DNA from 3 places in the Methylobacterium sp. SD274 genome. Region 2 is predicted to be linked to each of the others. Evidence: predicted binding sites of a transcription regulator. Region 2 holds the regulator's gene; each other region holds the start of a gene.
The links. Region 2 encodes HrcA, which represses chaperone genes, less so after heat shock. Its sites were predicted from a motif close to GTTAGCACTCNCNNNNNGNGAGTGCTAAC; they were not measured.

Region 1: a site for HrcA is predicted at 4,562-4,590, ahead of IPV08_RS14195 (co-chaperone GroES). Genes of this name have one in related genera too.
Region 3: a site for HrcA is predicted at 2,751-2,779, ahead of groES (co-chaperone GroES). Genes of this name have one in related genera too.

What each region holds. Positions count from the first base shown of each region.
Region 1 is NZ_JADIJP010000015.1:42,648-49,376, forward strand. Features, by position in the region: gene IPV08_RS14170 (hypothetical protein) at 23-316, opposite strand; gene htpG (molecular chaperone HtpG) at 565-2,397, shown strand; tRNA gene IPV08_RS14180 (tRNA-Ser) at 2,556-2,645, shown strand; gene IPV08_RS14185 (3'-5' exonuclease) at 3,003-3,899, shown strand; gene IPV08_RS14190 (GNAT family N-acetyltransferase) at 3,950-4,408, opposite strand; gene IPV08_RS14195 (co-chaperone GroES) at 4,691-4,978, shown strand; gene groL (chaperonin GroEL) at 5,074-6,720, shown strand.
Region 2 is NZ_JADIJP010000001.1:359,015-365,743, forward strand. Features, by position in the region: gene IPV08_RS25010 (hypothetical protein) at 284-679, shown strand; gene IPV08_RS25015 (hypothetical protein) at 683-880, shown strand; gene IPV08_RS25020 (DUF1236 domain-containing protein) at 883-1,044, shown strand; gene hrcA (heat-inducible transcriptional repressor HrcA) at 1,620-2,714, opposite strand; gene IPV08_RS01680 (glutaminase) at 2,947-3,876, shown strand; gene IPV08_RS01685 (glutamine synthetase beta-grasp domain-containing protein) at 4,072-5,112, opposite strand; gene IPV08_RS01690 (hypothetical protein) at 5,603-5,923, shown strand; gene rph (ribonuclease PH) at 6,046-6,729, shown strand, end outside.
Region 3 is NZ_JADIJP010000036.1:17,309-24,037, reverse strand. Features, by position in the region: gene IPV08_RS21845 (polysaccharide biosynthesis C-terminal domain-containing protein) at 81-1,529, opposite strand; gene IPV08_RS21840 (magnesium transporter CorA family protein) at 1,632-2,633, opposite strand; gene groES (co-chaperone GroES) at 2,848-3,135, shown strand; gene groL (chaperonin GroEL) at 3,229-4,872, shown strand; gene IPV08_RS21825 (hypothetical protein) at 5,105-5,836, opposite strand; gene IPV08_RS21820 (HdeA family protein) at 6,139-6,471, shown strand; gene IPV08_RS21815 (SbmA/BacA-like family transporter) at 6,615-6,729, shown strand, end outside.

The DNA of each region.
Region 1 (6,729 bases), on a different contig from region 2:
TCTCCCGCGCCGCCCTTACCTGTCAATCCACCGTCTTGAGGTCCTTGACCGAGACGTCGCCCTGCCGCGACGAGAAGGTCGGCGCGGAACCGTTGCTCTGGGAGACGCCGCTGATCTGGTGATCGCCGGTATCGTAGGTGGTGCGCTTGCCGTCGGTATCGATCACGAGGCGGCGGGCATGGGGGAAGAACGCATAGCGCATTCCGTTCTGGCCGCCGCTGGTGGAGGGCTGGCCCAGCTCCTGCGGCCACCAGGCCTCGCCGCCGGACATCGGTTTCATCGGCTCCATAGGCTTCATCGGTTCCATGGGCTTCATCGGTTCCATCGTCATCCTCCAAACAGGGTCGTGCGTCTGGCACGGCTACGCCTGAAAGCCGACATGGTTGCATTCCTGGGGAGCCGCCGACCCATCGATTGCACGACCTGCCGGTTTTTCGCGCCGTTCCGAGTCGGCACACCGGTTCGCTTCTCCCGGCATCCGTTTGCCCGCACTCGGTTGCACGCATTGAATTTCCCCGTTGTAGGGATCATATCGCGCACCGTTCGATCCCCGGAGGCAAACCCTTGAGCGATACCCTGGAACGGCACGAATTCGGTGCCGAGGTCGGCCGGCTGTTGGACCTCGTGGTCCATGCCCTTTACTCCGACCGTGAAATCTTCCTACGGGAACTGGTGGCCAACGCCGCCGATGCCCTGGACCGGCGCCGTTTCGAGGCGCTGACGCAATCGGTCTCGGCGCCGCCGGCCGACGCAAAGGTCACGATCACCCCCGAGAAGACCGCGCGCACGCTGACGATCTCCGATCCCGGCATCGGCATGACCAAGGCGGAGCTGGCGCAGAATCTCGGCACCATCGCCCGTTCCGGCACCCGGGCCTTCAGCCAGTCGCTCGGAGACGCGAAGGCCGAGGACAAACCCAGCCTGATCGGCCAGTTCGGCGTCGGCTTCTACTCCGCCTTCATGGTGGCCGACCGCGTGACCGTGACCTCTCGGCGCGCCGGCTCCGACGAAGCCTGGACCTGGGCCTCGGAGGGCCAGGGCAGTTATACCCTGGAACAGGCGACACGCGACGAGCCCGGCACGGACATCGTCCTTCATCTCAAGGAGGATGCCGACGAGTATCTGGAGAGCTACCGGCTCGACCACGTCGTGCGCAAATGGGCCGACCACATCACCGTGCCGGTCGCCATCGTCGCCGAGGGCAAGACCGAGACCGCGAACCAGGGCACGGCCCTGTGGCGCAAGTCGAAATCCGAGGTCACCCCGGAGCAGTACACCGAGTTCTACCGCCATGTCGGCATGAACTTCGACGAGCCCTGGGCGACCCTGCACTGGCGGGTGGAAGGGGCCCTCGAATTCTCGGCGCTGCTGTTCATCCCCGGCATGAAGCCGTTCCAGGCGGTGGAGGGCGAGCGCGCGAGCAAGGTTCGCCTTCACGTCCGGCGCATGTTCATCACCGACGAGGCCGAGTTGCTGCCGACCTGGCTGCGTTTCGTACAGGGCGTGGTCGACACCGAGGACCTGCCCCTCAACGTCTCCCGCGAGATGCTGCAGGCGACACCGGTCCTCACCAAGATCCGTCGCGCCGTCACCGGTCGCGTCCTCTCCGAACTCGGCACCCGAGCCAAGGATGCGGAGGGCTACCAGTCCTTCTGGGAGAATTTCGGGCCCGTCCTGAAGGAGGGCATCTACGAGGATTACGAGCGCCGGGGCGAGATCGCTCCGCTTCTGCGCTTCCGCTCCTCGGCCGTGGAAGGCTGGACCTCGCTGCCCGATTACGTCTCGCGCATGAAGGACGGTCAGGAGGCGATCTATTACCTCGTGGCCGACGATGCCGACGCCCTGGCCTCCTCGCCGCAGCTCGAGGGGTTCCGCGCACGCGGCGTCGAGGTTCTGCTGCTCTCCGACCATGTGGACGCGTTCTGGCCGGAGCAGCTCGGCCGGTTCGAGGAGAAGCCCCTGCGTTCGGTGACCCAGGGCGGCCTCGACCTCTCGAAGATCGCCGCCACCGAGGAAGCCGGCGAGGCGCCCGCCTCCGTCGATGCCCTCGTCGCCGCCCTCAAGACGGCGCTCGCGAAGGACGTCGCCGACGTGCGAACCACCGACCGGCTGGTGGAGAGCGCCGTGGTGCTCTCGGCCTCCGGTAGCGGACCCGACCTGCAGATGCAGCGCCTTCTGCGCCGGGCCGGGCGTGGAGCCGGCGGATTGCCGATCCTCGAGATCAACCCGCGCCACCCGCTGATCGCCTCCCTCGGCGCCAAGGCGGAAGCCGGGGAGGATGTGGCGGAGGCCGCCGGCACCCTCGTCGATCTCGCCCGCATTCAGGACGGCGACACCCCGCGCGACCCCGTGGCCTTCGCCCGCAAGGTCGCCGCTGCCCTGGCCCCCGGCGCCTGAACGCACGACCGGAGGCGCCTGCCGGGAGCAGGCGCCTCCGTTGGCCAGCCATGAGTACCGATGCGGTTCTCGACTCGCGCTTCTCGTCTTGCGCTTCTCGTCTTGCGATCTCCGCCGCACTCGTGCTAACGAGCCTTCGTCTCATCGAGGCGCCCCGCGGAGAGGTGGCAGAGCGGTTGATTGTACCGCACTCGAAATGCGGCATGGGTGCAAGCCCATCGGGGGTTCGAATCCCCCCCTCTCCGCCATTTACCCTTGCTAAGTCATTGCTTTTGCTCGGAAAGCCGGTTTAGCGTTGGGCAGTCGCCCTCAATTTACCCCACATTTTGTATCGGCTTGCGTCGGCTAAAGCTGGATCTTGCTGGACTTCGCCTCGCGCACGCGAGGCCGAGCGCTTGAAGAGCGTGGCAGCGTTATTGCGGGTAAGCCGTAGGGCCGCATAGCCGCTTTGCCTTTGGGGGCATGAACCCTGACACATGCTGATTCCCTCGGGCACCGAGGCTCAGCACGTCGAATTGAGCCAACGCAACCGTGTCTTTCCACGAGCGGGTCGCACCCCTTAGATGCCATGCGACGGTGAGTCTGAAGGTAAGGACACGGTAGCGGTGATTCACCCCCTCGACAGCATAGCTTCTGTGCTCGAGAGCACAGGCGAATACCGCGTGCTTAGGAGGGTCGGACCGTTCGCCGATTGCACCGATCAGCCGACCGAGCCTACTTTCATTGGCCTGATACTCGATACCGAAACGACTGGGGTCGATCACACACACGACGAGGTGATCGAGCTTGGCATGATCAAGTTCGAGTACGGCGCGAGCGGCCGCATCTACCGGGTGCTTCAGGTCTTCAACCAACTCCAAGAGCCGCAGAAGCCGATCCCGCCAGAGGTCACGCGACTGACCGGCATCACGGACGCTGACGTAGCCGGTCAACGGATCAATGACGCGGCGGTACGAGCGATGGCTGGCGATGCCGTCGTGGTGATCGCCCATAACGCAAGCTTCGACCGCCAGTTTTGTGAGAGCCGCTGGCCGATCTTCGTTGAGAAGAACTGGGCTTGCTCTTGCTATCAGGTGCCATGGCGTAACGAAGGCCACGAGGGCATGAAGCTCGGCTACCTGCTGACCGATTACGGTTTCTTCCATAAGGGCCACCGTGCCATCGACGATTGCCATGCCCTTCGTGCACTCCTGGCAGCCCCCCTAAAGACGTCCGGTCGGCTTGCGCTGGCGTGCCTGCTCGAAACCGCGCGCAAGCCCACGCTCCGCATTTGGGCCGCCGGCTCACCCATCGCAACGAAGGACGTTCTGAAAGCTCGCAGTTATCGCTGGAGCGGTCGTAGGCGGTGCTGGTACATCGACGTCGAAGAAGAACTGTTCGACATTGAGCGCGCCTTTTTAAGCCAGGAAATCTTCCAGGGGGAAGTGATCGATCTCCCCACCGAACGCATCACGGCGCGTGATCGGTTCTCCATAAGGGTAAACCCCGAAGCATCGGACTAACTGCCTGAGCTGAGCCAACGCAAGCTGAAGCTCCGTCGCGTGGCTCGCAGTCAACGATACGTGGCGAAACCGTTGGCGTTTTCCATTTCGAAGCGTCGGTGCCGGCGACCTGAGCTATCGATTTGCCTATCCTCATCCACTACGGCGAAGCCCCGAGCTTTGTAGAACTGCACGGCAGAAACATTCTGCGCGAAGACGTGAAGCCAAAGGATCTGGTGACGATCTTGTGCCGCCTGCAGGAGGGCCGATGCCACACCCCGGCTGACATGTGGGAGATCTACGTACAATGCTGAAATGTAATCTCCATCATCCACGGTGATGAAGGCAATCACGGAGCTATCCACCTCTATTATCAGAGTTTCTGAGTGCCTCAGTAGAAGTGCCAGATGCTCACGAGCAGCGGTTTGCTCCCGGCCCTCCAAGAACGAATGCGAGATCGGGAACGTCCTGTCAAAAACCGCGAGGGCCGCAGCCTCGTCGTCTCCACACCTGCAGGGACGGATATGCATGTCTTGCCGGTTTCTTCCTAGATTGTCAGCCGTAACGCCCAAGGCGAGGGAAGTGCCTCAACTGAGCAGATACGCTTCGCAACGCTGAGACACATTTTAGCGACATCCCGGCCAGCATTGCATCGCGATCCCACCACTGCGCCGACGATGATGTTTAGCGCTCTCGCGGATTGAGTGCTAAGGCTACGTTGCGGGGTTAGCTGTAGGACTTTTACGGTCGCCTCTCCTGCAATTCCGCGCCGTACTGGCGACGGTTGATCGCCAGGAAACCGGATCCAAAACATGAAGTTTCGCCCCCTACACGACCGTGTCGTCGTCCGCCGCATCGAAGGCGAAGAGAAGACCAAGGGCGGCATCATCATCCCGGATACCGTCAAGGAGAAGCCGCAAGAGGGCGAGATCATTGCCGTCGGCCCTGGCGCTCGGGACGAAGCCGGCCGGATCAACCCGCCTGATGTGAAGGCTGGTGACCGGGTGTTGTTCGGTAAGTGGTCTGGCACCGAAGTCAAGATCGACGGTCAGGACCTTCTGATCATGAAGGAATCCGACATCATGGGCGTCGTCGCCTAGGTCGGTTGCGTCGCTCGCAAACCCAATGACCTGCCCTTTCGAGGCGGCCGCTGTGGCGTGCCTCAGGGCCTTACATCACTGAAGAGATCACCCCCATGGCTGCCAAAGACGTTCGTTTCTCCGTCGATGCCCGCGAGAAAATGTTGCGCGGTGTCGAGCTTCTTGCCAGCGCCGTGAAGGTCACGCTGGGGCCCAAGGGTCGCAACGTCGTTATCGAAAAGAGCTACGGCGCGCCTCGCATCACCAAGGACGGCGTCACCGTCGCCAAGGAGATCGAACTCGCCGACAAGTTCGAGAATATGGGCGCCCAGATGGTGCGCGAAGTGGCCTCGAAGTCGAGCGACATCGCCGGCGACGGCACCACAACGGCAACCGTGCTGGCTGCCTCCATCGTCCGCGAGGGCGTGAAGTACGTGGCCGCCGGCATGAACCCAATGGACCTGAAGCGTGGCATCGACCTCGCTGTTGCGGCGGTCGTGAAGGACATCGGTGAGCGTGCCCGCAAGGTGGCCTCCTCCGAGGAGATCGCCCAAGTGGGCACGATCTCTGCCAATGGCGACAAGGAAATCGGCGAGATGATCGCCCACGCCATGGAGAAGGTTGGCAAGGAAGGCGTCATCACTGTCGAAGAGGCCAAGACTGCCGAAACCGAGCTCGACGTCGTCGAGGGCATGCAGTTCGACCGTGGGTATCTCTCGCCGTACTTCGTCACGAACCCCGAGAAGATGATGGCGGATCTCGAGGATCCCTACATCCTCATCCACGAAAAGAAGCTCGGTTCGCTTCAGGCCTTACTGCCCATCCTCGAAGCCGTGGTGCAGACGGGTAAGCCGCTGCTCATTATCGCCGAGGACATCGAGGGCGAGGCGCTTGCCACCCTCGTGGTGAACAAGCTGCGCGGCGGCCTCAAGGTAGCCGCTGTGAAGGCTCCGGGCTTTGGTGACCGTCGCAAGGCCATGCTCGAAGACATTGCCCTGCTGACCAAAGGCCAGATGATCGCCGAGGATCTTGGAATCAAACTCGAGAACGTCACACTTGAAATGCTGGGCCACGCCAAGCGGGTGCGCATCGACAAAGAGACCACCACGATCATCGACGGTGCCGGCGACAAGGCCGACATCGAAGCACGTGTGGCGCAGATCAAGGCGCAGATCGAGGACACCACCTCGGACTACGACCGTGAGAAGCTCCAGGAGCGGCAGGCCAAGCTCGCCGGCGGCGTCGCCGTCATTCGCGTCGGCGGCTCGACCGAGGTCGAGGTCAAGGAGAAGAAGGACCGCGTTGATGATGCGCTTCATGCGACCCGTGCGGCGGTCGAGGAAGGCATCGTGCCCGGCGGCGGCGTAGCGCTCCTTCGCGCCAAGGCCGCGGCTCAGGGTCTTACCAACGACAACCCTGACGTTCAGGCCGGCATCAAGATCGTGCTGAAGGCGCTCGAAGCCCCGATCCGTCAGATCGCCCAGAACTCGGGCGTCGAAGGCTCGATTGTGGTCGGGAAGATCCTTGCCAACTCCTCAGCGACTTATGGCTTCAACGCCCAGACCGAGGAATACGTTGACATGCTCCAGGCCGGTATCGTTGATCCCGCAAAGGTCGTGCGTGCAGCACTACAAGGTGCAGCGTCAGTTGCTGGGCTCCTGGTCACCACTGAAGCCATGATCTCGGATGCTCCGAGGAAGGAAGCGCCGGCGATGCCCGGTGGCGGCGGTGGTATGGGTGGTATGGGCGGCATGGATTTCTGATCCGCGTAA
Region 2 (6,729 bases):
TCCCCGTCGCCCTTCCCGCCATGGCAAAGGTACGTCATCGTCTTCTCCAAGTGGAAATACATGGAAGTCCGTTACCGTGAAGCTTGGGCTTAGGTTGCCTGTGCAGTGTGATGACGACGTCGGAAGTAGTTTTAAATCGCGGAACGGTTTTGGCAGTCTTTCCGTTTCGGCTTCGCGTCGGCGCCGCGTGGCGTCAGCAATCAACCAAGAGATGGACTGACTGACATGAGCAAGCTCTTGCGGAGTACGGTGACGGCTGCCGTTCTCGTCGTCGGTGCGGCGAGTGCTTTCGCCCAAGGTGGGCCTGGAGCAGGTGGCGGTGCGGGTGGCGGCGCAGCGGCAGGCGCCGGTGCGCCCGGCGGTGGCGCAGGTGGTGCCGGATCGGCTGGTGGCGCCGGCATGCGGGGCGCCGGTGGCGGCGGAGCCGAGCGTGGTGGAGCCGCAGGTGGTGTGGAACGCGGTGGTGCCTCGGGGGATCGCGGCGGCGCGGCTGGAATGGAGCGAGGCGGTGATGCTGGCGGCGAACGAAATGGCCGCATGGAGCAGGGCGAACGTCCGAGTGCTGGCAGCAGGAGCGATCCCGCAGCCCGGCCGGATCGAGACGGCAAGACTGATCGAGACGGCAAGGCCGATCGTAATGATCGGATGGACGGAAGCGGCAAGGCCGATCGCGGCCTGAAGGATGGCAAAGCGGATCGTGGCGAGAGGAGCGACAGCGACCGGGGTGATCGAGCCGGGCGTCGAGATCGTGCGGGCCGAGGCGATAGCGGCGCCGTGCGCGGGGCTTATGGCCGACTGGGTGCTCCGCAGCGTACAGAATTTCGCCAGAGCGTACTTCGTCGCGGGATCCCCCGTCTCGCCGCTGGTGCTTTCGCTCTGACGGTGGGGACTGCAATCGCCCGAAGCTACACTCTCTACGACCTGCCGCCTGACATCGTGCAGATCGTGCCCGAATACGAGGATTATCGATACGTGCTCGTCGACGACGACATCGTCATCGTCGACCCGGACACCTATGAGATCGTGGACGTCATCCGCGGCTGATCTTCATCTGTGGTGTCCTCGAGGGGAACTTCCTCTGGCGAAGCGCATACGCTGTCGAATTGTGAACCGTAGCGTGTGATGCTTTGCCGGATCGAAGTGGTGACGTGAGAAGAGACTCCAGGCTCCGGATAAGCTGTCATCAGCGATCCGGAGCCTAGATGGTTTCAGGCAAGGGCTTATGTTTTGTCCGCGTATCAAACGACCTGCGAGGTTGGGCCTCTTCCTCTTATTAAACTCTGCAGTGCCGCATGAGTGCAACAGGCTAGGTTGAGAGCGTTATTCTCAGGCTGCGCCTGACGCGGGCGCGTGGCAAGATCACAGCGAGGTGAAAGACTGAGACTTCTATGCGAGTGATCGCAGCGAGTTTCGCTTTCCGGCAGGAGGGCAGCTAAGTCAGGGCCTTTCAGCAGGCCGTTGGCTACTTATGTGCCGAGCTTCGAATAAAGGTCACCAGTGTCTCGACATTAATCCCCGAAGCCGGGGCGTCGTCGACCATTGGTTCAGTTTCCTTCAAGTCGTGGCAGAGCTTTCTTGGAGAAGCGAAGTCTTGTCCGGTGAGATGAACGCAATGACGCTCAGCGCCCGTTGCGGTCGAGCATCTTCGAGACTACCCGAGCAGTGTAATCCACCATCGGCACGATCCGCGCGTAGTTAAGTCTCGTCGGGCCGATGACACCAACGACGCCGACGATTTTCTGAGAACCGTCCCGGAAAGGTGCGGCGATCATCGACGAGCCGGAAAGCGAGAACAGTTTATTCTCTGAGCCGATGAAGATGCGCACTCCTTCTCCGCCCTCGGCGCGGGAGAGCAGTTCGATCACATCCTTCTGTGTTTCAAGGTCGTTGAAGAGTAGGCGGATGCGCTCGAGATCCTCCACCGCGCGCAAGTCGTCGAGAAGGTTGGCTTGGCCGCGCACGATTAATTGACGTGCGTCGGAGGGCCCGACGGTGGTGGCTAGGCCCGCATCCACCAGGCGCTCGGTAATGACGTCTAGTTCGCGCTTCATCGCCTCGCGGCCGGCTTCGATCTCGGCGCGCAAGCCTCCCAGCGTGCGTCCATGAAGGCGGGCATTGAGGTAGTTGGAGGCTTCCTGCAGGGCGCTGGCCGGAAGGCCCGGGGGCAGATCCAGGAGGCGGTTCTCCACCGAACCGTCATCCGACACCAGTACGACGAGGGCGCGGGCTGGATCGAGCCGGACGAATTCGATGTGTTTCAGGTGCACGTTTGTCTTAGTGGTGAGCACGACGCCTGCTCCCCGGGAAATTCCGGACAGCAGCGTCGAGGCCTCGGCCAAGGCGCTTTCGAATGTGTGGCCAGATGCGGCGGCACGCATCTGGGCCTCGATCCGCTCCTGCTCCTCGCGCCCGACATCGCCGATCTCCAGCATGGCATCGACAAAGAAGCGCAGGCCCATTTCCGTCGGAAGTCGGCCGGCGGATGTGTGAGGCGCGAAGATCAGGCCAGAATGCTCCAGATCCGCCATGACATTGCGGATCGAGGCCGGCGACAGCGCCATGGGCAGGATGCGCGCGAGGTTTCGCGATCCTACTGGTTCGCCCGTCGTGAGGTAGCTCTCCACGATCTGCCGAAAGATCTCGCGTGTGCGCTCGTTTAGCGCCGCGAGGGGCTGAAGCTGCTGAGAAGAGAAGGGGCGGGGGCGATCGTTCAATGGGTTCTTCCTGAGCGGCGATTGTGTCCGGCTCTGCCCTCGCGCACAACCTCTAGGCCCGCGGCATCGACGTTGTTCTATGGCAATCCGCTTCGTCCAAAAGGAATGCCCTTTGCGTCGCGGTGCGGCCGGCCGCGAAACTCCGCCATCTGTCGGATGGCGCCGTGGCGGAAGCATGCGGGTTCCGTCTTGCCTCGCATCGATACCCGTTTCCTCGCAGATGAGCGACGCCGTGCCCGACCTTGATACCGTCGTCAGAGAAATCGCCGAAGAGATGGCTGACCGGCCAGACCGAGGTGAGGTCGCCACCTACATCCCGGAACTCGCCCGTGTCGATCCGAAGGCCTTCGGAATCGTCGTCATCGATGCTGACGGGCATGTGGCGGCGGGAGGTGACAGCGACACTTCATTCTCGATCCAAAGCATCTCGAAGGTGTTCACGCTGACTCTGGCCCTCGGCATGGCGGGAGATCGGCTCTGGCGCCGAGTCGGTCGCGAGCCGTCCGGCAGTCCTTTCAACTCCATTGTCCAGCTCGAGCGTGAGCGCGGCATCCCCCGCAATCCATTCATCAATGCCGGTGCCATCGCGGTGACCGACACGATACTGTCGGGCCACCAGCCCCGGGAAGCGCTCGGTGAAATCCTGCGCTTCATGCAGTTCCTCGCCCAGGACCCGACCATTACCATTGACGAGGCGGTGGCCGCCTCCGAGCTGCGCACGGGTTTCCGTAATATCGCGCTTGCCAACTACATGAAATCCTTCGGTAATATCGATAACCCGGTCGATTTCACCCTGGGTGTTTATTTCCATCATTGCGCCATCGGCATGTCGTGCCGACAGCTAGCCACGGCGAGCCGCTTCCTCGCTCATTCCGGCCGCAACCCTCTCACCGGGCATTCTGTGGTCTCGCCGGAACGCGCCAAGCGTATCAACGCAGTCATGCTGACTTGCGGTCATTACGACGGGTCCGGCGAATTCGCTTATCGTGTTGGCCTTCCCGGCAAAAGTGGCGTCGGCGGCGGAATTATCGCGGTGGCCCCCGAAAAAGCGTCGATCGCGGTATGGTCGCCGGGCCTCGACGCATCCGGTAATTCGCACCTCGGCCGGATCGCCCTCGAGATGCTCACTCGGCGCCTTGGCTGGTCGATCTTCGGCGCGTGAACTCAGTAGGGACGGTAATCCCCTACGCCCCATCGTGATGTAGGCGAGAAGAAGCGTCTTGCACCGAGGTAGCCAAGCGACCCCCTCATTGAGACCCGCTTGCCTTCCAAATGAGCAAAAAAGAATGCCTGCCGCAGACCCTGCGGCAGACATCGATTATAATTGGCGCAAAAGCCCTACTTCTGTGCCTTATATTTAGGCGGCGACTTTCGCCTCGTCGGCGGTGGAAACCGTCGCGATCGTCTTCAGGATCTGCGAGGCGATCTGGTAGGGGTCCCCCTGGCTGTTGGGACGGCGGTCTTCCAAGTAGCCCTTGTACTCATTGTTGACGAAGCTGTGGGGCACCCGGATCGAGGCACCACGATCGGCGACGCCATAGCTGAACTCGTCGATCGCAGCGGTCTCGTGCTTGCCGGTCAACCGCATGTGGTTGTCAGGCCCGTAGACCGCGATGTGGTCGTCCAGGTTTTCCTTGAACGCTGCCATGAGCGCTTCGAAATAGGCCTTGCCGCCCACCGTGCGCAGGTGCTCCGTAGAGAAGTTCGCGTGCATGCCGGAGCCGTTCCAATCCGTCGCACCGAGCGGCTTGCAATGGTACTCGACATCGATCTCGTAGGTCTCGCACAGGCGCTGGAGAAGGTAGCGGGCGACCCACATCTCGTCGGCGGCTTTCTTGGAGCCCTTGCCGAAGATCTGGAATTCCCACTGGCCCTTGGCCACCTCGGCGTTGATGCCCTCGTGGTTGATGCCGGCATCGAGGCACAGGTCGAGATGTTCCTCGACGATCTTGCGAGCGATGCTGCCGACTTCCTTATAGCCGACGCCACAATAATAGGGACCCTGCGGGGCAGGGTAGCCGGTGGCGGGGAAGCCGAGGGGGCGTCCGTCCTTGTAGAAGAAATACTCTTGCTCGAAGCCGAACCAGGCGCCGTCATCATCGAGGATGGTTGCGCGCTTGTTCGAGACGTGCGGGGTGACGCCGTCCGGCATCATCACTTCACAGAGAACGAGGACGCCATTCTTGCGAGTGCTATCGGGGAAGTGGCGCACAGGCTTCAGCATACAGTCGGAGCTGCCGCCCTCGGCCTGCATCGTCGAGCTGCCATCGAAGCCCCACAGCGGAAGCTGCTCAAGGGTCGGGAAGCCATCGAATTCCTTGATCTGGGTCTTGCCACGCAGGTTCGGCACCGGCGTGTATCCATCGAGCCATAGATACTCGAGTTTATATTTCGTCATTTCGAGCCTCTCGTACCTCAAGCGATCCGACAGCCGGGTTTCCCCTCACATCGTTCGCGGCCGTTCGTAGCCGGATTCGCCATTAGCATATCTCATGCCAATGACTTGCACGGACGGTTGATGGGTGTGCGTTCCGCGGAGAGCGTGGGCGATGAGAGATAGTGACATGGCAGGGACGACGGTCTGGAATATGCTGTGCACCTGCAAACCTGAGGCACCCGAATGGGAGAGCAACGAGTTCGGGTTATGAATCTAGCGGGCGTAGGGACGATCACCGCTCGCTCATTCCTGCGCATTCTGTCGAGCGAGGATGGAGGCTCGACGAATTTAAAGGAATAAAAGCCTCATTCTGATCGGCCCCTGCTTAATCCCGAAACAAAAAATATATAATCTCCCCAGGTCGTGCGTCGTTTTCCGTCGGAGATGCGTTGCACCGCATCCGCACCCAGCGGTCGACGAAACAAATATCTGTCAAACGGAGCCCGTCCTGATGAAGAACCCAACCCTGTCCGCCATGGCGAAGACCTTCGCCATCGTGGTCGCCCTGGTGGGCGCGATGATCCTGGGAACGCCCCGTGGTGCTGAAGCCGCGCCGATGGCGGTATCCAGCGAAGTCGCCGGCGCGGCGAACGCGGCCGCCACCGAGGTTCAATACGGCGGCGGCCACTGGCGCCACCACGGCCGGCATCATCGCCGCCATTTCGGCCATCATCGCGGTCGCCATTTCGGCCATCATTACGGTCGTCGCTTCGGTCATCACCATCACCGCCGCCATTTCGGCCATCATCACCGCCGCTTCTACCGCTACTGAGGCCCGCGTTTGGGGTGCGCCGCGAGGCGCGCCCCTACCTTACCTCGTTGCGCTTGCCGGTAGCCGGACCGCGGCCTAAGAGCCCGGACGACCATCCCGGAACCCGACCAAGGAGAGTGCCCATGCGGCCCTCGAAGCGCGCGAACGACGAATTGCGCAACGTGACTCTGGAGCGCTCCGTCGCCCGTTATGCCGAGGGTTCGTGCCTCGTGACGTTCGGTCAAACGAAAGTTCTTTGCACCGCCTCCCTCGAAGAGCGCGGTCCGCCATGGCTGCGCGGCTCGGGAAAGGGCTGGGTCACCGCCGAGTACTCCATGCTCCCCCGCGCTACCCATGAACGTACCCGCCGTGAGGTAAATTCCGGCAAGCCCTCCGGACGGACGCAGGAAATCCAACGGCTGATTGGCCGCTCGCTCCGCGCCGTCACCAATCTTCCCGCCATCGGCGAGCGACAGATCACCGTGGATTGCGATGTGATTCAAGCGGATGGCGGCACTCGCACTGCCGCGATCACGGGCGCTTGGATCGCCCTGCATGATTGTTTCACCTGGATGCGCGGGCGCTCCATCATTTCCGTCGATCCCCTACGTGAGCATGTCGCCGCGATTTCCTGCGGCATCTACAAAGGCACCCCCGTGTTGGATCTCGAATACGCCGAGGATTCGGCCGCCGAGACCGATGCGAACTTCGTCATGACCGGCTCCGGCGGCCTCGTGGAGGTGCAGGGCACCGCCGAGGGAAAGCCCTTTTCGGAAGCCGAACTCATCGAGTTGCTGCGCCTAGCCCGCGGCGGCGTCGAGCAACTC
Region 3 (6,729 bases), on a different contig from region 2:
GCCCGCTGCGATGCTCGACGGCATCTTCAGGCGACCATATGCGGGAAGGGACGCCCCGCTTTCAAGCGGTGCGTTCTGTCTCAAGCCGCCGGGGTGACGGCGCGCTGCCGCAGATAGGTCGTCACGAGGCCGCGTAATCCGGCGATGTCAAACACCGCAACGAGCAGGGCATAGACCAGCACACCGAGAGGTAGGCAGATGGCGAGTGCCATGGCCGGATCCATGTGCCTGAACGGTGCCAGGCAGGCCATCATCGCCAGGGTGGCGGTACAGGCGGCAAAGATCTCCCACCAGTCGATCCGCAGGCGCTCCGGACCCGCGAGGGCTCGGACTGCGAGCCAGAGCGTCGAGGCGACGAGGCCGGCGCTTTGCGCCATGGCGATGCCGGGAGCGCCGAAATGCGCGGGGAGGACGAACAGGCAGATGGCATTCACGGCAAGGCCGACAAGGGCGGCAGAGATGACCGGCACCGTCTTGCGCCGGATCTGGAAGATCGGGTTGAGCCCGAAATTGAGCAATGTGCCGCAGAGCAGGCCGGGGATGAGGATCAGCGCATAGAGGGCGAAGGGGCCGCGATAAGCCTCCGGCACGACGAGCCCTTGGAGTGCTGGAAGCACAGCCCAGAGTCCGCCGGCGCAAGGCACCATGAGCGCCACCACGATGGCCGCATTTCGGCCGATCTGGGCCTCGGCCGCCACATGGCCCTCGTGCTCGTCCACCCGCACGGCGAGCTGGAACAGGATAAGGTCCAAGGCCGTGCCGATCATGCTGAGGCTGCGCGAGGCGACATCCGCCGCAAGTGTGAAATAACCGGCCTCCGCCAAGCCGAACGACATGGCGATGGCGCTCCGGTTGAGGAACGGCGTGATCTGGTAGATCGCGTTCGCCACGATCAGCGGAAGCCCGTAGGCGCGAAACAGCCGCCAGGTCTCCCCCATCCGAACGCGCACGATCGGCACGGGCGGATCGAGCAGCGGCTTGCGCAGCATCACGACGGGTAGAAACTGGCTGAGCCCGCAAGCGACCAGCACCCAGAGCGGCTGCGGAAACAGCCAGGCTGCGCCCGCCATGAGCAGGAATGACAGGCCGTTCTTGATGAGGGTGAGCTTGAGATAGAGGCCGCCGTCGAATCGCGCGCGGGTGAGGGCTGCGTGATAATCGAACAGGCCGATGCCGAAGGCGGCGAGGCCGGCCCCAGCCGCGATGGCGAAACGGCCCTCCGTGTTCATTTCCACAGTCGCGCCGACGACGGCGCAGAGAGCCGATGCGACCAGGAGGAGGACGGCCAGGATGGCGTAGGCCCGGTCCAGCCCATGGCGGATCCAAGGTTCCTCGCGCCGGACGCGATTGGAATAGAACCGTGTCGCCGACAGCCGCAGCCACTCGAAGACCAGGGTGTTGAGCACCACGGCACCCGTGGTGGCGAGGCCGAACAGGCCGAAATCCGCCGGCCCCATGAGCTTGGCCAGAAGGAGGCCGAGGCCGAAATTGAGCCCGGCATTCAGGATGAAGGCGACGATTACGGCCATGCGGTCGACTCTGGTCGCCGGATTGCCGGCGATGCTCCCAATCCTTGCGCGCTGGGCCGAAAAGATTTCCCTAAACCCCGAAAACGCTCGATCGAACGCGCGTCAGAACCAGCCGCGCAGCTTGAAGAAGACGATGGGGATGATCGCGCTGATGACGATCAGCGACAGACCATAGGGATAGCCATAGGCCCAGTCGAGCTCCGGCATGTGCTTGAAGTTCATGCCGTACATCGACGCGATCAGGGTCGGCGGCACGCCCACTACCGAGACGACGGTGAGCACGCGAAACGTGTTGTTCTGCTCGATGTTGATGAGGCCGAGAGTGGCGTCGAGCAGGAACTGGACGTTTTCGGACAAGCGGATCTCGAACTCGTCGAGGGAGGCGATGTCCCGGCGCAGGGTCTCGAAGCGCGGCATCTCGGCCGCGCCGAGCAGGTGTTCGCACTCGCCGGCGACGAACGGAAGGATGCGCTCGAGGCCGAGCAGGCTCGAGCGGATCTTGCCGAGCGCCTTGCCCCGCCGACCGACGCTGCGGAGGATTCGGCGCAGCGCGAGGTCGCGTCGACGCGGGGTCTTGCCGGAATCGCCGGCGACGCCCCCTGCCCTCACGTCGAAGTCGAAGATCCGGGTCGAGAGCGCGTCGAGATCGGCACCCATCTCCTCCAGGGCGTCGGCGAGGCTGTCCACCAGCTCCTCCACCAAGAGGAGGAAGATCTCGGTGCCGGTCTGGCAAGCGCCGTCACCGTCGCCGATGCGCTTCTTGACCTCCTCGAAGGCGCGCAGTTCGTTGAACCTGACCGTAATGAGCCGGTCCCGGGTCAGAACGAAGCCGAGCGGGGTCAGCTGCGAATCCACCTTGTCGAAGGTGATCATCGGTGTGGAGAGCGAAAGACCGTTCTTGAGCCGGCGCAGGCGGCTCGAATTCTCGACCTCGCTCAGAGCCTTTCGTGAGGGGACGCGCAGGCCGGTGGCGGCCTCGATATGCTCGGCCTCCTCGGCGCTCGGATCGTTGAGGTCGATCCAGATCGCATGGCTCGGCACGCCGCCGCCATTGGCTGCGCCGGAATGCTCGACCGCGCCTTGCGGTCCCTGAAGGCTGATCATGGGGTGATTGTCATCCGTCTGTCAGCGACAGGAGAGCAGAACATGCTGCGCAAACGCGGCATGACGCGTCGTCCGCGTCTTGACTCGCAAGGAGCTTGAGCCTACCTCCGCCCTTGCTTTGGCACTCTTCGCTCGGGAGTGCTAACAGCCTGGGTTGGGCGAGCCCTTCGGCCGCATCAACGCCATCCATGAATTTGAAGCAAGAGGGCAGCTCATGAAGTTCCGTCCGCTGCACGACCGTGTCGTCGTCCGCCGTATCGAAGGCGAAGAGAAGACGAAGGGGGGCATCATCATCCCCGATACCGCCAAGGAGAAGCCGCAGGAGGGCGAGATCGTCGCCGTCGGCCCTGGCGCCCGTGACGAGGCCGGCCGCGTGAACCCGCTCGACGTCAAGGCCGGTGACCGCGTCCTGTTCGGCAAGTGGTCCGGCACCGAAGTCAAGATCGACGGTCAGGACCTCCTGATCATGAAGGAATCCGACATCATGGGCGTCGTCGCCTAAAGCGACCCGGCCCTCTTCCTTCTTCCATTCGAGCCTTTCGAGCGCGCCCTTCGGTGAGCGCCTCAAGGCTCTCAATTTGATGAGGATCTATACATGGCAGCGAAAGAAGTACGCTTCGGCTCAGATGCCCGCGAGAAGATGCTCCGCGGCGTCGACATCCTCGCGGATGCCGTCAAGGTGACCCTCGGCCCCAAGGGCCGTAACGTCGTCATCGAGAAGTCCTTCGGCGCTCCGCGCATCACCAAGGACGGCGTCACCGTCGCCAAGGAGATCGAGCTCGCCGACAAGTTCGAGAACATGGGCGCCCAGATGGTGCGCGAAGTGGCCTCGAAGACCAACGACATCGCTGGCGACGGCACCACCACCGCCACCGTCCTGGCCCAGGCCATCGTCCGTGAAGGCGCCAAGTACGTGGCCGCCGGCATGAACCCGATGGACCTGAAGCGCGGCATCGACCTCGCCACCACCGCCGCCGTGAAGGACATCACGAGCCGCGCCAAGAAGGTCGCCTCGTCCGAGGAAGTCGCCCAGGTCGGCACCATCTCGGCCAATGGCGACAAGGAAATCGGCGAGATGATCGCCCACGCCATGCAGAAGGTCGGCAACGAGGGTGTCATCACCGTCGAGGAAGCCAAGACCGCCGAGACCGAGCTCGACGTCGTCGAGGGCATGCAGTTCGACCGCGGCTACCTCTCCCCGTACTTCATCACGAACGCGGAGAAGATGGTCGCCGAGCTCGAGGACCCCTACATCCTCATCCACGAGAAGAAGCTCTCGTCGCTCCAGGCGATGCTGCCGGTTCTCGAGGCCGTGGTGCAGACCGGCAAGCCGCTCGTCATCATCGCCGAGGACATCGAGGGTGAGGCTCTCGCCACGCTCGTCGTGAACAAGCTGCGCGGTGGCCTCAAGGTCGCTGCCGTCAAGGCTCCGGGCTTCGGCGATCGCCGCAAGGCCATGCTCGAGGACATCGCGATCCTGACCCAGGGTCAGATGATCGCCGAGGACCTCGGCATCAAGCTCGAGAACGTCACCCTCCCGATGCTCGGCCGCGCCAAGCGCATCCGCATCGAGAAGGAGACCACCACGATCATCGACGGTCTCGGCGAGAAGGCGGACATCGAAGCCCGCGTCGGCCAGATCAAGGCGCAGATCGAGGAGACCACCTCGGACTACGACCGTGAGAAGCTCCAGGAGCGCCTGGCCAAGCTCGCCGGCGGCGTCGCGGTCATCCGCGTCGGCGGCGCGACCGAGGTCGAGGTCAAGGAGAAGAAGGACCGCGTCGACGACGCGCTCAACGCCACCCGCGCTGCGGTGGAAGAAGGCATCGTCCCCGGCGGCGGCACCGCCCTCCTCCGTGCCCGTGAGGCCGTCCGCGCTCTCCAGAGCGACAACCCGGACGTCCAGGCCGGCATCAAGATCGTGCTGAAGGCCCTTGAGGCCCCGATCCGCCAGATCGCCGCCAACTCGGGCGTCGAAGGCTCGATCGTGGTCGGCAAGATCACCGACAACACCTCTTCGATCACCTACGGCTTCAACGCCCAGACCGAAGAGTATGTCGACATGATCCAGGCCGGCATCGTCGACCCGGCCAAGGTCGTGCGCACCGCTCTGCAGGACGCCTCCTCGATCGCCGGCCTCCTCGTCACCACCGAGGCCATGATCGCGGATGCTCCGAAGAAGGACAGCGGCGCTCCCCAGATGCCGGGCGGCGGCGGCATGGGCGGCATGGACTTCTAAAAAGTCCCTATCGTCACGTGGAATGGATGCTCTCGCGGTTACCGCCGCGAGAGCGGAGAGGGTCGTCGCAAGACGACCCTCTTTTCGTTACGGATGATCGGACAAGGCCGGGCGCTGGACGGTTAAATGTCGTCGCGCGGACGGATTTGGCCGAATTGAATCCGTGAAACCTTCGCCCGACATTTCAGCCCGTCACGGCAGAGAGCCGGCGAGACTTCAGTATCGGCGGTATTTACCCGGCGCGGCGATTGCACCGGACGTAAGAGGCGTCGCCCTTGGCGCTCGACCATGTCAGACGGTCGCCTTCGACGATCAGCTTCACTTGGGATGTCCAGCGCCGGCCGCCATCGCTGCAGGATGCCGCCACGCTCCAACTCGCGCCCATGCGCCGCCCGTCGCGGAAGGTACAGACGGTATTTCCCGCCCGCGCGCCATTCTCGGTGATCCGCGCCGGAATGTATCCACGGCGCCGCGCGCCGCGGCGGCATGCCACCTCGTTCGGCCCCCAGACGCCGACATAAGCCGCCGCCTCGATCGGTGGAGAAGCGGCAGCGGGGGCATCGGCGCGGGGCGTCACTTCCGTATCCTGCTTGAGCGCGACCGGCCGGATGCCCGGCTGGGCAGGGGATGCAGCGAGCCTGTCCCGGGCAGGCGCTCCAGCGTGAGCAGAGCCAAGCCCCACATCCGACCAGGGCGCATTGGCACGGGGCAGGCGTGAGGATGCCGCCGTGTTCTCGAACGGACCCGGCTCGTTCAAGGCAGCCTGTGCCGTGCCGGTCTCAGGGCGGACAGGGGTATCGTTCGTCAACAGAACTGTGCTGTAGCCGAGGAGAACGCCCCAGCCCATGGCGAGGGATACTGGGAGTATCAAGGCACGGCGCGACCCTCCCGACGGTCCGGTCACCGTCACTGACGGCGTGCCGTCCTCGTTTCTCATATCCTCGCTTTCGATGCCGGCGGCCATCGTCGTCTCCCGTCAAGCCCGACCTTGAGGCCGAGCCAATCCCGTGCGCGCCAATTTCTCGGCGGCACCCACCACCTCACTATTCCGCGACATTCGATCCCCCACCCCGTCCGACATGCAGGCCGTTATCATTCTCAAAGTCGGCTCTCGTCAGGACAGGTGTGTGATTATTCTGTCTCGGTGCGTTTGATAGCGGTGGATAGACTCCGGGAATAGGGCGAGCGAACGGCAAGGCCTTCCCGTCGCTTACCAAAACTGCCATGCTCAAGCTTGTGAGAAACATACCAGCGCGCAGATCCATCGTGACGAGACGCCTCGCCATCGCCGTCTGCGTCGTCATCGCCACCTCGGCCGGCGCTCAGACGCCTCCCTCCACTCCGCGGATGTCCTGCGCGGACGCGATGGCGCTCGTGAAGCGCGACGGATCGGCGGTCCTGTCCTGGTCCGTGGGCAAGGCGGATAGGTCCGGCAGGGGGGAGCAGCCGGTAAAGACGGAACGCTTCGTCAGCGATCGCAGCCTTTGCGGCCTGACGGAAATCGCCGAGCTGCGTTTCGTCCCGACACGCGATAATCTGGAATGCCCCGTGGGGTACCGCTGTCGCGAGCCCGATTACGGCGACTGGGATTGGCCCTGATCCGATCTGACGCATCCGGCGGGTGAAGCCCTCGCCACGATCTCGCCACGACCGGTCGTCACTGCCGCCGTCACGACCGGGTGCTAATCCGGCGGGCGAAGACCCATTCGCACATTTGAATTTACCGAGTTGAGGAGACGCGCGTGGCCGTACTCAGGACAGGCCTCGGCCTGCAGGCCGCCATAACGGCGCTCTTTGCCCTCGTTCTTCTGATCCTGCCGGGCACCTCGACACCGCTCTACGTCAGCCTCAGCGGCT